3 regions of the Rhizobium sp. BT-226 genome follow, and region 1 is predicted to be linked to each of the others. Evidence: predicted binding sites of a transcription regulator. Region 1 holds the regulator's gene; each other region holds the start of a gene.
What was found. The regulator HrcA, encoded in region 1, represses chaperone genes, less so after heat shock. The targets are predictions, from matches to a motif close to GTTAGCACTCNCNNNNNGNGAGTGCTAAC.

Region 1 (5,558 bases):
ACGCTGCGCCGCGAGCCGGAAGGCACGGTGACGCTGTGCACGCTCGGGCCGCTCACCAATATCGGCATGGCCTTCCAGAAGGCGCCCGACATCGTCCCCCGCATCCGCGAACTGGTGATGATGGGCGGCGGCTTCTTCGAGGGCGGCAACATCACGCCGGCGGCCGAGTTCAACATCTATGTCGACCCCGAGGCCGCCGATATCGTCTTCCGCTCAGGCGTTCCAATCGTGATGATGCCGCTCGACGTGACGCATCAATTGCTGACCCGCAAGGACCGGGTGAAGCGCATGGCCGAGATCGGCACGGCGCCGGCAAAGGCCATGGTCGAGATGCTGGAATTCTTCGAACGCTTCGACATCGAGAAATACGGCTCCGACGGCGGGCCGCTGCACGACCCGACCGTCGTCGCCTACCTGCTGAAGCCGGAGCTTTTCAACGGCCGGGACTGCAATGTCGAGATCGAGGTCCAGTCCGAACTTACCGTCGGTATGACCGTCGTCGACTGGTGGCACGTGACCGAGCGCACGCGCAATGCCAGGGTCATGCGCCATGTCGATGCGGACGGCTTCTTCGATCTGCTGGTCGAACGCTTCGCCCGCATCTAAAACTTCGGTTTCCCTTCCTCGCGAGGAGGAAGGAAACGATCTCAGGCGTCCTTTTCGTCGAAGACGGAATTGGTTTCGGCTTCGGCCGGCTTGGGGCCGCCCTTGGCGACGCCGACCATGGCCGGGCGCAGCACGCGCTCGCCGATGGTGAAACCGGCCTGCACGACCTGCACGACCGTGTTGTTCGGCACGTCCGGGTTCGGCACCTCGAACATCGCCTGATGGAAATTTGGATCGAACTTCTGGCCAACCGGCTCCAGTTTGCGAACGCCGTGGCGCTCGAGAGCCGACAGCATGGCACGCTCGGTCATCTCGACACCCTCGATCAGCGTGCTCAGGCCGGCGTCTGCTGCAGCCTTTGTCTCCGGAGGGATGGCATCAAGCGCGCGGCGCAGATTGTCGGACACGGCGAGCATATCGCGGGCAAAACCCGCGACGGAATAGGACTTGGCATCCTTTACCTCGCGCTCGGTGCGCCGGCGCAGATTGTCCATCTCGGCAGCAAGGCGCAAATAGCGGTCGCGCAGCTCGCCGTTTTCGGCTTTCAAAAGCTCGATCGGGTCCGGCTGGGCGGGCTCTTGCTGCGCAGTTTCGTTCTCGACGTAGGCGGCAGCGTCGGCTGCGGCATCGGCCGCAGTTGCGTCAGGTCCGTTTTTCGTCGTGTCATCGGTCATGACGGTCTCCGGTTGGTGTCTTCAGATGCGCCCGATATCGAGGTTTGACCGAAAAAAATCAAGTCTGCGTGACAAAGAAGCGAAAATTCCGCGTGCCTGGCAGTTGCGTCAAAGCTGATTGCGCGAAAGGCGGGAGACGAGCTGGGCCGTATAGTCCACCATCGGCACGATGCGGGAATAATTGAGCCGCGTCGGGCCGATGACGCCGACGGCACCGACGATGCGATCGTCGTCGTCACGATAGGGCGCGACGATCAGCGACGAGCCGGACAGCGAGAAGAGCTTGTTTTCCGAGCCGATGAAGATGCGCACACCCGAACCGCTTTCGGCGAGATTGAGGATCTCGATCAGGCTGTCCTTCTTCTCGAGATCGTCGAACAGCAGGCGCAGCCGGTCGAGATCCTCGGCGCCGGCGAGGCCTTCGAGCAGGTTGGCGCGGCCGCGGATGATCAGCTGCGTCGGCTTTCCCTCGTCCGGGCTGCCGGCCCAGACAGCAATGCCGCGCTCGACCAGATCGCGCGACAGGGCATCGAGCTCGTGGCGGACGTCGTCCTTCAGCCGGCTTAGTTGTTTGCGGAGCTCCGGCAGGGTCTGGCCGGACATATGGGCATTGAGGAAATTCGCCGCCTCCGTCAGCTGTGAGGAAGTGACGCCCGCCGGCAGCTCGATGATGCGGTTTTCCACCTGATCGTGATCGCCGACGAGCACGGCCAGCGCCTTTGTCGGTTCGAGCCGGATGAACTCGACATGTTTCAGCACCGGATCGCTTTTCGAGGTGATGACGAGGCCGGCGCCGCGCGAAATGCCGGATAACATGCGGCTTGCCTCGTTCATCATCGATTCGACGGGATTGCCGCCGCTTTCGGCACGCACCTGACGGTCGATGTTGGCGCGTTCCTCGGCGGAGAGATCGCCGACCTGCATGAAGGCATCGACGAAGAAGCGCAGGCCGATCTGGGTCGGCAACCGGCCGGCGCTGACATGCGGCGAATAGATCAGGCCGAGCTCTTCGAGATCGCTCATGACGTTGCGCACCGAGGCCGGCGACAGCGACATCGGCAGGATTCGGGACAGGTTGCGCGAACCGAGCGGCTCGCCGCTTTCCAGATAACCTTCGACGATGCGACGAAAAATTTCCCGGGAGCGCTCGTCCAGCGCAGCTACGGCATCCGAAACCGACGTCGACCTGATGCCCATGAAGCTTTCGAACCCGCGCTGATGATACTTCCCGAAAATATAGTCAAACTAACACCCGTGGCAAAAGGGAATTTGCAAATGAGCGCCGCCAATCGTAGAAGCGGTCAAATAAACCCCAGGAGATAAGAATGCGGCCTTCAGGCAGAAAAATCGACCAGATGCGCAAGGTCTCGTTCGAGCGCAATTTTTCCAAGCATGCGGAAGGCTCCTGCCTGGTGAAGTTCGGCGATACGCATGTGCTCTGCACGGCGAGCCTCGAAGAAAAGACGCCGCCATGGCTGCGCAATACCGGCAAGGGCTGGGTCACGGCCGAATACGGCATGCTGCCGCGGGCGACCGGCGAACGTATGAAGCGCGAAGCCGCCGCCGGCAAGCAGGGCGGCCGTACCCAGGAAATCCAGCGGCTGATCGGTCGGTCGTTGCGCGCCGTCGTCGACCTGCAGGCGCTCGGCGAACGGCAGATCACGCTCGATTGCGATGTCATCCAGGCCGATGGCGGCACGCGGACAGCGTCGATCACCGGCGGCTGGATCGCGCTTTACGACTGCCTGAAATGGATGGAAAGCCGCAACATGATCAAGGTCGATCGGGTCCTGAAGGATCATGTCGCCGCCATTTCCTGCGGTATCTTCGCCAGCCAGCCGGTGATCGATCTCGATTACCTCGAGGATTCCTCGGCCGAGACCGATGCGAACTTCGTCATGACGGGCACCGGCGGGATCGTCGAGATCCAGGGCACGGCCGAAGGCACGCCGTTCAGCGAGGGCGAATTCACCTCGCTGATGCAGCTTGCCAGAAACGGCATCGGCGAACTGGTGGCGCTGCAGAAGCAAGCCGTCGAAGGATGAACCCCATGCTGGAAGGCATGTTGGAAACGGCGCTCTATGCGCGGGATCTCGACCAGGCGGAGGCGTTTTACGAAGACGTTCTCGGACTGGAAAAGATCGCCCGCGCCGCCAACCGGCATGTCTTCTTCCGCTGCGGGCCTGGCGTTCTGCTAATCTTCAACCCGGAGGAAACGGTGAAGCCGCCGGCGCCGGAAGCACTGCAGGTGCCGCCGCACGGCACGACCGGCCAGGGCCATGCCTGTTTCCGGGTGTCCGGCAGCAATATCGACGCCATGGCCGAGAAGCTGGCGGCGGCGGGTGTGGCGATCGAATCCGAGGTGCACTGGCCGAACGGCGGCCGCTCGATCTATTTCCGCGATCCGGCCGGCAACAGCCTGGAATGCGCAGAGGCTAAAATCTGGGGCATCGAACAGGATATCTGAATGCGCAAGCTTGAAACCAAGACCATCGTCGTCGCCAGCCACAATGCCGGCAAGATCCGCGAGATCCAGGAACTGATCGGGCCGCTCGGCTTCACTGCCAAATCGGCGGCGGAGTTGAATTTCGTCGAACCGGATGAGACCGGCACGAGCTTCGAGGAGAATGCGACGATCAAGGCGGTCGCCTCGGCCAATGCCGCCGGCATGCCGGCGCTTTCAGACGATTCCGGACTGGTGGTCGATGCGCTTGGTGGCGATCCCGGCGTCTACACCGCCAACTGGGCGGAGAGGGCCGACGGCACGCGCGATTTCGACATGGCGATGGCCAAGGTGGAAAAGGCGCTGCAGGATGCCGGCGCGACAACGCCGGAACAGCGCACGGCGCGTTTCATCAGCGTGCTCTGCCTTGCCTGGCCGGATGGGCACACGGAACTGTTCCGTGGCGAGGTGGAAGGCAGCGTCGTCTGGCCGCCGCGCGGCACACTGGGCTTCGGCTACGATCCGGTCTTCCAGCCCAAGGGCTACGACATCACCTTCGGCGAAATGAGCGGCGAGGAAAAACACGGCTGGACCGTCGGCAAGCCGCAAGCGCTGTCGCACCGGGCCCGCGCTTTCAAACTCTTTGTCGAAACCTGCCTGGAGGCATAAGGTCTGTCCGTGGGCACATCAGACACGCCAAGCCTGCTGCGCGATGCAGCACTTTTGCCCGATACCGGTGAGCCGGGCTTCGGCGTCTATGTGCATTGGCCCTTCTGCGCGGCCAAGTGTCCCTATTGCGACTTCAACAGCCATGTGCGCCACCAGCCTGTGGATCAGGAGCGCTTTACGGCCGCCTTCCTGACGGAGATGGCTGCAGTCCGGGCGATCAGCGGGCCGAAGACGGTGACGAGCATATTCCTCGGCGGCGGCACGCCCTCGCTGATGAAGCCAGAAACGGTCTCGGCCATTCTCGACGGCATTGCACGGCACTGGCATGTGCCTGCCGGCATCGAGATCACCATGGAGGCCAACCCTTCGAGCGTCGAGGCCGAACGCTTCCGCGGCTACCGGGCGGCCGGCGTCAATCGCGTCTCGCTCGGCGTGCAGGCGCTGAACGACCGGGATCTGAAATTCCTCGGCCGGCTGCATGATGTCGCCGACGCGCTGAAGGCGATCCGGCTGGCGCGCGACATTTTTCCGCGCATGTCCTTCGACCTGATCTATGCCCGGCCGGAGCAGACGGTCGAGGAATGGGAAAAGGAACTGAAAGAGGCGATCTCCTATGCAGTCGACCATCTTTCGCTCTATCAGCTGACCATCGAGGAAGGCACGCCCTTCTACGGTCTGCACAAGGCCGGCAAGCTGATCGTGCCGGATGGCGAGCAATCGGCGCTGCTCTACGAGGCGACGCAGGAGATCACCGCACGCGAGGGCATGCCGGCCTACGAGGTTTCCAATCATGCCCGGCCGGGTGCTGAAAGCCGGCATAACCTGACCTACTGGCGCTACGGCGATTATGCCGGCATCGGCCCGGGCGCCCACGGCCGGCTGACGCGTGGCCCGGAAAAGCTCGCGACGGCGACCGAGCGCAAGCCGGAAGCCTGGCTCGACATGGTCGAGCGCGACGGGCACGGCATTCTCGACGAGGAGCGGCTCGGCTTCGAGGAACAGTCCGACGAATTGCTGCTGATGGGGCTGCGGCTCAGAGAAGGCGTCGATCTTGCCCGCTGGCAGCAGCTTTCGGGCCGCGACCTCGACCCGAAACGCGAGGAATTCCTGCTCGAACACAAATTCATCGAGCGGATCGGCAATTCACGCCTGCGCTGCACGCCGTC
Region 2 (5,558 bases), on a different contig from region 1:
AATGAATAAGAAAAACCCACTCTTCGCAACATTGCTGTAATGAAATCCGGCCAAGCGCAGCAGCATACTCAGCTTTCAGTTTCCGAAATCTTGAGAGGAGGACGCAATGCCCACCATAATGATCTGTCACGACGTCAAAGACACGAAGCACTGGCTCGCTTCACCTGTACGCAAGCAGGTGTTGGAACCCGTTGGCGTCACCAACATTCGCACGTTTACAGACCCTCAGACGTCCAACCGCGTCGGCTTGGTCATGGACGTTGCTGATATGGATAAGTTGATGGCTTTCATGCAGACCAAGGCAGCGGCCGATGCGATGGCGAGTGACGGCGTCTTGCCCGAAACCATGGTGTTCCTCGTCCAATCGTAACATGTGTCTCGACCAAAGCCGGAAATGCAACGCGGGAGGATGATATGACGACGTTATTCGTAAGGCACGAGGTCTCCGACTACACCGCCTGGCGCAAGGTATATGATGCCTTTTCGCCAGTGCAGAAGGCCAATGGGGTGACAGCGCAAGCTGTTTATCGAGCCGTCGATAATCCGAATGATATTACCGTCACCCACGAGTTTGCCACGCTGGAAGCGGCTCAGTCGTTCAGCAAGCTGGACGAGCTGAAGACGGCGATGCGCACGGGAGGCGTACTCGGCGCCCCGACGGTGTGGTTTACCAACAAAGCATGAAAGAGGGCCAGAAGGCCTCCGCCGCAGCGGAGCAGGTTACGGTCGCTCCCGGGACATGACATGAAAGCGGGGTTATGCGCGCGATCACGCCGACCGCCGACGGGGCAGGCAGTTGTCACCGAATTGGCAAATCCGCCCGAGGCTCTATTGTCCGTTCCTGATGTCATGCAGGAGATCCAGGCCGCGCTGGTATTTTTCCGTTTTCTTGCCGGTCTGTTCGGCCTGCCGGAGATTATCTTCGAGATCGGCCCGTTTGACGGGCAAGGCCAGCGGGTTTGACGCCGCACGTCTTACGAAGTCGTCATCCGGCTCGTCCGGCCGCCGTGTCAGAGCATTCACCGCCGAGATGATCGCCGGCGGAAAGCCTTCTTCCCTCAGCCTGTCGAGCGTCCAGCCGCTGCCCTTCTCGACGACGTCATGAAGGTAAGCGACCGTTCGCGTCTCGTCGCCGGAGACCAGGAGTGCTACCCGCTGGCAGTGCTCGAAGAACGGCCGGCCGGTTTTGTCCGCCTTACCTTCATGGGCCGCAAGAGCAATCTGGATGGCATGGTCGAGATGCTGCATGGCGATCACGGTCCCTCGGTCTTCCTGATCTTCCGCCTGGAAGGTTTTTCCCCCGTCGTCATCTCGATGTCAGGGACGGGAGCCACGGCGGCCTGGACAGGCCTGGCCCGTCGCCGATCGAGATCGCCGCTCTCACCGGCGCCTTGAAGCAGCGCCGCATCATCCCTGTCGTCTTCATCAAGCAGGTTCTGCAGCGTCTCATGCTCATCCGCGCCTGCCAGTTCGTCGCAGGCTTGCAGCCAATGGCGATGGTCAGCGCCGTCCGGGCGACCCTCGGCCTCCCAGATTTCGTAGGCGCGCTGGCGTATCTGCTCGTGCTTGTCTATCGCCATGATCTCCTCCAAGCGCATTGCGATCAGCCGTCCGAAGAACGGCCCTTCAGGGCGTGTTGATGGTTGGAAGGAAATCCTCCACCTGCTTGCGTTGATCCTTTGGAAGCGTCTCCACCCGTTCCTTCCAGAACCGTTCGGCCTCCGGCGGATCCTTATCCCAGTGGCGAACATCGGTGATATTGTCATCGATCATCGACCGGCGTTGGCCGCCGAGACTGAGATATTCTTTCGCTAGCTTCAGGCTTGGGGTTTCGGTGCCGCTATCGCGGCTCAATGCCGAACTCGCGTTGCGCCGGGCAGTTTCCAATGCCCTTTTTCGATCGGTCTCGGCCCGTTCTGTATCAGCGGACCGCGCGTCGTCTGTGCCGCTCTCTGGCGGCACGCTGGATTTGGAAGTCGTCATGGATCACCTTCGATGTTGTGATCCAATAACCTCTGCAAACAAGGAGAGTTCCGCGCGCGTAGAGAATGATTTGAGCGGGTGACGAGCCGCGTCGCCCGGGGCGCGATCAATGAACGGCCATACTCACCATGCGATAAGGATGCACGGCCTCGAATTGTGAAATCATCGCCGTTGCCTGTAGCAGCACCCGCTCGGCATTTTCGGGGTCGTCACGGGCGAGTTCGTCGGCGTTAACGCGGATCGCTTCAGCCATGTTGTTGGAAATTGCCGCAAAATGCGTATTGCCTTCGACAAGCGCCTCACGCGCCGTACCCTCCAGCGTCCGCGCAATATCGACGAAGATTTCCTCGCGTTCCGCGATACTGAGGTCTTTGATTAGTTTTGTGTTCTCTTCCATGTCACTCACTCCTAAAGACGTGGGACGGTGACCGAGCTCATCAAGCCTCGGTCACCAAAGAACTGGGAATGCCGAAATCCGGATTCAAGCCTCAATGCCATTAGCATTTTATTCAAACGCTGGAGCCGATTGTCTGTTCCCTGTCGGGCATTAGCAGTCACCGGCAGAGAGTGCCAATTTTTCTTTCGTGCCCTCTTGAAATTGCCGAATCGTCGAACCAGATCATTCGCGCAAGGCGCGCGCGCGAACCTGCACCCGCCCGGATTGGTCATCCGGTCCGGCTAGAACAGGATGATTTTAGGCCTGCTCGGCCTAAAATCTGAATCCTGTTCTACATTATATAGTTAGAGCATGATGTCGTCCGAAAACCGCGCACACTTTTCGGCATCATGCTCTAAGGGAACAACGTCATCACTGTTCGATGGAGGAAGACATGTCGTTCCGACCGCTTCATGACCGCATTCTCGTCCGCCGGGTCGATTCAGAGGAAAAGACCAAAGGCGGCATCATCATTCCTGATACCGCCAAGGAGAAGCCGCAGGAAGGCGAGGTCCTCGCCGTCGGCCCCGGCGCACGCAACGAGGCCGGCCAGATCCAGGCGCTCGACGTCAAGCCCGGCGATCGCATCTTGTTCGGCAAATGGTCCGGCACCGAGATCAAGATCAACGGTGAAGATCTGCTGATCATGAAGGAAAGCGATGTCATGGGCATCCTCGAGGCCCGGGGCGAGAAAAAGCAGGCCGCGTGAGATCCTGCGGACATCCGTCAATGCTGGAGCGCGTAGCTTTTCATGGAAACGCAGAACCGCTCCAACCTTTCATTTCTGACGCAATTCCAAACGGAAACCGCATTGCACTTTTCCTGGAATTGCTCTGGCTGCCTATGAAGGAGTGAGGACATGGCTGCTAAAGAAATCAAATTCAGCACCGAAGCCCGCGAGAAGATGCTACGTGGCGTCGACATCCTGGCCAACGCCGTGAAGGCGACCCTCGGCCCGAAGGGCCGTAACGTCGTGATCGACAAGTCGTTCGGCGCGCCGCGCATCACCAAGGACGGCGTTTCGGTCGCCAAGGAAATCGAACTCGAAGACAAGTTCGAAAACATGGGCGCCCAGATGGTCCGTGAAGTTGCTTCGAAGACCAGCGACGTCGCCGGCGACGGCACCACCACCGCAACGGTGCTTGCCCAGGCGATCGTCAAAGAGGGCGCCAAGGCGGTTACCTCAGGCATGAACCCGATGGACCTGAAACGCGGCATCGATCTTGCGGTCGGCGCCATCGTCGCGGAACTGAAGGCCAACGCCCGCAAGATCTCCAACAATTCCGAAATTGCCCAGGTCGGCACGATCTCCGCCAATGGCGATGCCGAAATCGGCCGCTTTTTGGCGGAAGCCATGGAAAAGGTCGGCAATGATGGCGTCATCACCGTCGAAGAAGCAAAAACTGCGGAGACCGAGCTCGAAGTCGTCGAAGGCATGCAGTTCGATCGCGGCTATCTCAGCCCCTACTTCGTGACCAATGCCGACAAGATGCGGGTGGAGTTCGAAGACCCCTATATTCTCATCCACGAGAAGAAGCTCTCGAACCTGCAGTCGATGCTGCCGGTCCTCGAAGCCGTCGTCCAGTCCAGCAAGCCGCTGCTCATCATCGCTGAAGATGTCGAAGGTGAGGCCCTCGCAACGCTCGTCGTCAACAAGCTGCGCGGCGGTCTGAAGATTGCTGCCGTCAAGGCGCCCGGCTTCGGCGACCGCCGCAAGGCCATGCTCGAAGACATCGCCATCCTGACCGCCGGCACCGTCATCTCCGAAGATCTCGGCATCAAGCTCGAGAACGTCACGCTCGACATGCTCGGCCGTGCCAAGAAGGTGTCGATCGAGAAGGAAAACACGACGATCATCGATGGGGCAGGCGCCAAGACCGACATTGAAGGCCGTATTGCCCAGATCAAGGCCCAGATCGAAGAAACCACTTCCGATTACGACCGCGAGAAGCTGCAGGAACGCCTTGCCAAGCTGGCCGGCGGCGTTGCCGTCATCCGCGTCGGTGGCTCGACGGAAGTCGAGGTGAAGGAGAAGAAGGACCGCGTCGACGACGCGCTTCATGCAACCCGCGCGGCGGTCGAGGAAGGCATTCTGCCGGGCGGCGGCGTGGCGCTGCTGCGCGCCGTCAAGGCGCTCGACAATGTCAAGACCGCCAATGGCGACCAGCGCGTCGGCGTCGAGATTGTGCGCCGCGCGGTAGAGGCACCGGCTCGCCAGATCGCCGAAAACGCCGGAGCGGAAGGCTCGGTTATCGTCGGCAAGCTGCGCGAGAAAAGCGAGTTCTCCTACGGCTGGAACGCTCAGACAGGCGAATATGGCGACCTCTATGCGCAGGGCGTCATCGATCCGGCCAAGGTGGTTCGCACCGCGCTGCAGGATGCGTCCTCCATCGCCGGGCTTCTCGTCACGACGGAGGCCATGATCGCCGAGAAGCCCAAGAAGGACGCTCCTCCGCCATTGCCCACTGGCGCCGGCATGGACTTCTAAACAACTGCCGGCCCGCCTGTACTCCAGGCGGGCCTTTTCGGAGGGAATAGAGATGGTTCAAACGATCAAAAACCGATCGCAGGTACCGCTGGACTCCCGCGATCTTGAAATATGCCAGCGGATCTTCGACAAGATCAGATCCGAATACCAGGTGGAAAAGGACAGCGACGAAGCCGAACGAACGGCGAGCATTATCATCGAGCTTTACCGGCAGGGCGTGCGCGACCCCGATCACCTGCAGTCAATGGTCGAGGCGGCCCGCGGCCTCTTCGAAACGAGGGACCGGTAATCTGTCCCGCACGTGCAATTAGCATGGCGCGGGACCTTGCATGACGATGATGTCAGCGCGGATGTCGTCCGGAGGATTTACCCAGAACGGTCATCTGCTCCTGCTGCACTTCATTTTCATCGTTCAAAACCGCTTGCCAGACCCTGTTGCCGAGCCGAAGCGATACCCGTTTCGTCCCCTCGTGTTCAGCAGTGCCGATTTCCACGGAGCTGACGACGGAGCCATGGCGCATGTGGCGGCGGAGATCGGCCAGCGACAATCCGAACCGTTTCGCCAGCTCCGATGATTCAAGGATAAAATCGCCATTTGAATCACGCTCGATCAGCACCGATTTTTTCTCCAGCTAAGTTCCACGCTCACGG
Region 3 (5,558 bases), 1.0 Mb from region 1:
CACCTGAAACATGCCGTCATGGCCGACGAAGCGCACAGCATTTCTCGCTGCATCGAAGCTGCGGCTTTGGTTCAGGAAGGCTAGCGCCATGGTTGAACCGGCGGGGTCTGACGAGCACTCCGGGCGGCGTCCGACAGCCTGAGCCATTCCTTCCGGTATCCTATGTTGAGAAGATTGAAGGACATCATGTCTTTCCCGGCCTGCGAACGGCTCTTGCCGATCACGGCATGATCGGCGCGCACTGGAAGGTTTGCTGATACACGATAGACGGTCGACGAACGGGCGGATTCGATCCGGCGGTCGTGTTCGATCTCCATGGAGTAGCGGCCGGAAGCGCCACATTTGTTTTCCCACGTGCCGACGGCAAAGGCATTCCGTCTTCGTTCGGCTTCGTCTTCATGGCTGTTCACGATGTCAACCTTTCGTCATTCGGGCCGTGGCCATGGCCAAACGTCCTCTCGATCAGTGTTGCGCCGCCGCCGGCGGGCGATAGGTTTACCAGTTCCAGACTGTCTTCCGTCGCGACCCGCTCATGACGTTCATCGTCACTGCGGATGCGGTATTGCAGCATATTTCCTCTCAGAGGCAGCGTGGCGGTAATGCGGTATGTGTCGGGGAGCTTGGAGGGAACGACCAAGAACCCGTCCTTCACCCGGACAGTCTGCCCCACCTTGAAGATATGTGTTGCTGCCTCGCGCCGGATTGAGCGTCCATTGCGTTGCGGGATGCGCGTAGCGGTCATGACGGTTTGTGGTCCTTTTCGAGCGCGGTTTCGAGATCTGACAGGTGGATGGGCATCATCTGCTGCGTCGAACTCCGGGCGGCGATCGCCGGCAGGTGGATGAAGGCGCCGACCCGTCGCCAGGCAAGCCTGGAAACGCTATCGATCAATTCCTCGTCATAATCGACGCGGTATTCTCCGGCTGGCTGCGCCCCGTCGAAACCGGGCAGGCGGAATGGGGATGTAAAGCGGACGACGGTTTGTGTGGTGCGACTTGTCACGGCTGAGGCCTCCGCAGGAATACGCCGATGCGTTTCCTGTATCGTTGGGATCCAAACCGGACGAACTCGAGGCTGCCGGTACATCCGCGGTCAGCGCCAAGCTCATTCCGGATCGGAACAGGCGAACTCAACGCCGGAACGACGTCATGGATCGCTGTCGAGAATTCAGTGGTGATGGCGGGTCGTAGGTCTCTGACACCGCGAAGCCAAATCGGCCAAATCGACGAGATCTATCATTGCGCCACGATTGAGTTTAAATCAAGATAAATTATGATTTATCTATGAAAAACGCCAAATTAACTCTTCGTTTACGCAAATAAAACGGAACGCGACGGCGCAAAAAATTCTGGCCATTTCCTGATTATTACAAAATATCCGGTCGGATTGATTTCCTGAATATCTCAAAAAATTTCCACCGCGAAGAATATTTCTTGGCACTCCTATCAATCGAGTGCCACGAGTGCTATTTATGAATTGCAGCCGCCATACGCGCCGGCAGCAGAAAGACCTCTATGAAATTCCGTTCACTTCACGACCGCGTCGTCATTCGACGTGCGGAAGGCGATGTCAAATCCAAGGGCGGGATCATCATTCCAGACACCGCCAAGGAGAAGCCGCAGCAAGGCGAAGTGGTCGCAGTCGGCCCGGGCCTGCGCGACAAAAGCGGCAATCTCAACCCGCTTGATGTCGAGGTCGGCGATCTCATTCTGTTTGGAAAATGGTCGGGCACAGAGGTCACGATCGATGGCGAAACCCTTCTGATCATGAAGGAGACCGACATCATGGGCATCGTCGGAAAGACCGAAGCGGCTGCCGACAAAGCCGCCTGAGCGTCGAATTTGTGACCAGCATCTCAAGACCGAACTGGAAAGAAATATCATGTCTGCCAAGGAAATCAGATTCTCCACCGACGCGCGCGACCGTCTGCTGCGCGGCGTCGAATTGCTCAACAACGCCGTCAAGGTGACGCTTGGCCCGAAGGGTCGCAACGTTGTCATTGACAAGGCCTATGGCGCACCGCGCATTACCAAGGACGGCGTCAGCGTCGCCAAGGAGATCGAGCTCGAAGACAAGTTCGAGAACATGGGCGCGCAAATGGTGCGCGAGGTGGCTTCGAAGACCAATGATCTTGCCGGCGACGGCACGACGACGGCAACGGTGCTCGCCGCTTCCATCTTCCGCGAAGGCGCAAAGCTCGTCGCTGCCGGCATGAACCCGATGGATCTCAGGCGCGGCATCGATCTCGGCGTTATCGCCGTCGTCAAGGAAATCAAGGCGCGGGCGATGAAGGTCAAATCGTCAGGCGAGATCGCCCAGGTCGGCACCATTGCCGCCAATGGCGACGCCACTATCGGCGAGATGATCGCCAAGGCGATGGACAAGGTCGGCAATGAGGGCGTCATAACGGTCGAAGAGGCGCGAACCGCCGAGACCGAACTTGATGTCGTCGAGGGCATGCAGTTCGACCGCGGCTATCTCTCACCCTATTTCGTCACCAATGCCGAGAAGATGCGCGTGGAACTGGAGGATCCCTATATCCTCGTTCACGAGAAGAAACTCGGCAGCCTGCAGGCGATGCTGCCGATCCTGGAAGCTGTCGTACAGACCGGCAAGCCGCTGCTCCTCATCTCGGAGGACGTCGAAGGCGAGGCGCTGGCGACACTGGTTGTCAACAAGCTGCGCGGCGGCCTGAAGGTCGCAGCCGTCAAGGCGCCGGGTTTCGGCGATCGCCGCAAGGCCATGCTGGAAGACATTGCTGTGCTGACCGCCGGCCAGATGATTTCCGAAGATCTCGGCATCAAGCTCGACAACGTCACGCTCGATATGCTCGGCCACGCCAAACGTGTGCTGATCGACAAGGACAGCACCACGATCATCGACGGCTCCGGCGAGAAAGCAGCCATACAGGCACGTATCCAGCAGATCAAGGCGCAGATCGAAGACACCACTTCCGATTACGATAAGGAAAAGCTGCAGGAACGCCTGGCGAAACTCGCCGGCGGCGTCGCGGTCATCCGCGTCGGCGGCGCGACCGAGACGGAAGTCAAGGAAAAGAAGGACCGCATCGATGACGCGCTGAACGCCACCCGTGCGGCGGTCGAAGAGGGCATCGTGCCCGGCGGCGGCGTGGCACTGTTGCGCGCCAAGTCGGCGCTGACGGGACTGACGGGGGAGAACGCCGACGTGACGGCGGGCATCTCGATCGTGCTCAGGGCGCTCGAAGCCCCGATCCGGCAGATCGCCGACAATGCTGGGTTCGAGGGCTCGATCGTCGTCGGAAAACTCGCCGGCAGCAATGATCACAATCAGGGCTTCGACGCACAGACGGAGACTTATGTCGATATGATCGAGGCCGGCATCGTCGATCCTGCAAAGGTCGTGCGCACCGCTCTGCAGGACGCCGGCTCGATCGCGGCGCTGCTGATCACCGCCGAGGTGATGATCGCCGATATTCCCGCAAGAGACTCTGCGCCTGCGGCCGGAAATGGCGGCATGGGCGCTATGGGATACTGAGGCCAGCTTGACCCGGTCCGGCGTCGCCGGACGGCACAACCCGAATAACAGACAGGGAGAATTCCAATGTCCGTACAGAGCAGCAACAAGACATCGATCACCCAGCGTTTCGACAGCTACCAGCCATCCAAGACGCTTCTCGTCTGGGCCTGCGTCGTCACGGCGATCGCCACGATGATTATCGGATTCAGCTGGGGAGGTTGGGTAACAGGCGGCACGTCAAGCAAAGCGGCAGCCGCCGCCGGCGACACCGCACGCGGAGAACTGGCGTCGGCCATTTGCGTCGAGCGGTTCAATGCGGCGCCGGATGCGAGCGCTAAACTGATCGAGTTCAAGGCGATTACCGAAGGCTACAAGCAGCGTCAGTTCGTCGAGGCCGGCGGTTGGGCGACCATGCCTGGGCAGACCTCACCCGACAGCCGAAGTGTTCAAGCTTGCGCCACGGCGCTTGCCGTCTGACACCGTTTTTCCAGAGCGCTCCGATATATGTGCGGAGCGCTCCCACTGTTGAAGCAGGAAATGACCCATGATCCGTTTTGTGAAAAAAAGCGACCCGCAGCCACCCGCAGACGGCGCTGGCGACAACCGCTTCCAGAATATCCGCGAGGCAGCTGCCGACGAGCATAAAAAGGCCGCCAACGACAGCACGCGTCGCCGCCCGCCGCAGGCAACGGAAGATGACGATCCGCTTATCTGAGAGGGCACGGAAAGGCCGTCCTTGAACATATCTCCAGCGCAGCTGTGTAAAGCCGGCATATGGCGCCAGACAGGGACGCACCAGGGCTCCTTGAAGACCTAGCGATAATCCAGCCAGACCCCGCCGGCGTCGGCGGACCGCACGCAGTTTTCCACCCAGCGCACTCCTTCCAGTCCGGCATCGACATCGGGAAAGACCAACTCTTCGACCCCCGCAGGGGCAAGGCCGCGCTCTCTGTTGATAGCGAAGCCGAAGCGGCGATAGAGGTTCGCCCAGGCTTCGAAGAGACCTTCCGGGTGACCGCCGCCGATACGATCGTCGATCCTGGCCTCAGGATAGAGATAGTCCATGCCGCGCTCGAGAATGCGGGCCGGTTCGCCCTGGATCTCGTAGGCGAGCTGGTTCGGCCGTTCGTCCCACCATTCGATACTGGCCTTCGAGCCGACGATGCGGATCTTCTGGCCGTGCATGGAGCCGGCATTGACAGCGCTCGACCAGATGGTGGCGATCGCGCCATTATCATATTCCATCAGGGTCACCGCATTGTCTTCGAGCGGCGCTCGGCTTTTGACGAAGCTCTGGCGCGTGCAGAGCAGACGCCGGATCTTGAGGTGCGGCAGGATGACCTTGGCGATATAAAGCGGGTGGGTCCCGACGTCGCCGAGGACATAGCTGGGGCCTGCGAATTTCGGATCGACGCGCCAGCGCGTCGAGGGGTTCTGCTCCTCCACCGCAGCACTATGGAAGCCATGGGCGAATTGCAGATTGACGATGCGGATCTCGCCGAGATCGCCATTCCTGACCATGGCGCGCGCCTGCTCGATCATCTGATGGCCGGCATAACCATAGGTCACGCCGACGATACGGCTGCGCGCCTCAGAAAGCGCCTTCAGCTCCTCGGCCTCGGCGGTCGTGAAGCAGAGCGGTTTTTCGCAGATCACATGCAGATCATGTTCGAGTGCTGCCTTGCAGATCGCGAAATGGGTATTGTTGGGTGTTGCGATCGACACCGCCTCGATGCCGTCAGCCCGCCCGGCTTCTGCCGCAAACATCGCCGCATAGTCCCGGTAGCTCCTGGCTTCGTCGAGCCCGAGATCGAGGCCGAAGGCGCGGCCGCGTTCCGGATCGATATCGAAGGCACCCGCCGCAAGGGCAAAAACCTCGTCGCGATGCGCTGCCGAGCGATGAATATAGCCGATCTGGCTGCCTTTGCCGCCGCCGACCATGCCCCAGCGGATCGGCTTTCGCCTGTCATTCGTCATCATCTTTTCCCTAAAAACCAACCGACCTGAGGTAATCGCGGCTTTGCTTCACATCTTCGAGGCTGCCGGCGACATTCCTCGGA

Region 2: the regulator HrcA is predicted to act here: its motif matches at 2,530-2,558, upstream of OIU37_RS23720 (co-chaperone GroES).
Region 3: the regulator HrcA is predicted to act here: its motif matches at 1,433-1,461, upstream of groES (co-chaperone GroES).

What each region holds. Positions count from the first base shown of each region.
Region 1 is NZ_JAOYTI010000002.1:1,447,973-1,453,530, forward strand. Features, by position in the region: gene OIU37_RS17400 (nucleoside hydrolase) at 1-606, shown strand, start outside; gene grpE (nucleotide exchange factor GrpE) at 648-1,280, opposite strand; gene hrcA (heat-inducible transcriptional repressor HrcA) at 1,389-2,477, opposite strand; gene rph (ribonuclease PH) at 2,606-3,325, shown strand; gene OIU37_RS17420 (VOC family protein) at 3,322-3,747, shown strand; gene rdgB (RdgB/HAM1 family non-canonical purine NTP pyrophosphatase) at 3,748-4,392, shown strand; gene hemW (radical SAM family heme chaperone HemW) at 4,402-5,558, shown strand, end outside.
Region 2 is NZ_JAOYTI010000003.1:882,026-887,583, reverse strand. Features, by position in the region: gene OIU37_RS23750 (hypothetical protein) at 107-370, shown strand; gene OIU37_RS23745 (cyclase) at 415-684, shown strand; gene OIU37_RS23740 (HD domain-containing protein) at 829-1,248, opposite strand; gene OIU37_RS23735 (DUF2934 domain-containing protein) at 1,254-1,580, opposite strand; gene OIU37_RS23730 (hypothetical protein) at 1,627-1,983, opposite strand; gene OIU37_RS23725 (hypothetical protein) at 2,090-2,380, opposite strand; gene OIU37_RS23720 (co-chaperone GroES) at 2,814-3,128, shown strand; gene groL (chaperonin GroEL) at 3,279-4,907, shown strand; gene OIU37_RS23710 (hypothetical protein) at 4,960-5,196, shown strand; gene OIU37_RS23705 (DUF6522 family protein) at 5,249-5,524, opposite strand.
Region 3 is NZ_JAOYTI010000002.1:429,305-434,862, reverse strand. Features, by position in the region: gene OIU37_RS12250 (DUF1488 domain-containing protein) at 1-90, opposite strand, end outside; gene OIU37_RS12245 (hypothetical protein) at 81-410, opposite strand; gene OIU37_RS12240 (hypothetical protein) at 407-742, opposite strand; gene OIU37_RS12235 (hypothetical protein) at 739-1,002, opposite strand; gene groES (co-chaperone GroES) at 1,515-1,832, shown strand; gene groL (chaperonin GroEL) at 1,882-3,516, shown strand; gene OIU37_RS12220 (hypothetical protein) at 3,583-3,975, shown strand; gene OIU37_RS12215 (hypothetical protein) at 4,043-4,213, shown strand; gene OIU37_RS12210 (Gfo/Idh/MocA family protein) at 4,312-5,478, opposite strand; gene OIU37_RS12205 (sugar phosphate isomerase/epimerase) at 5,486-5,558, opposite strand, start outside.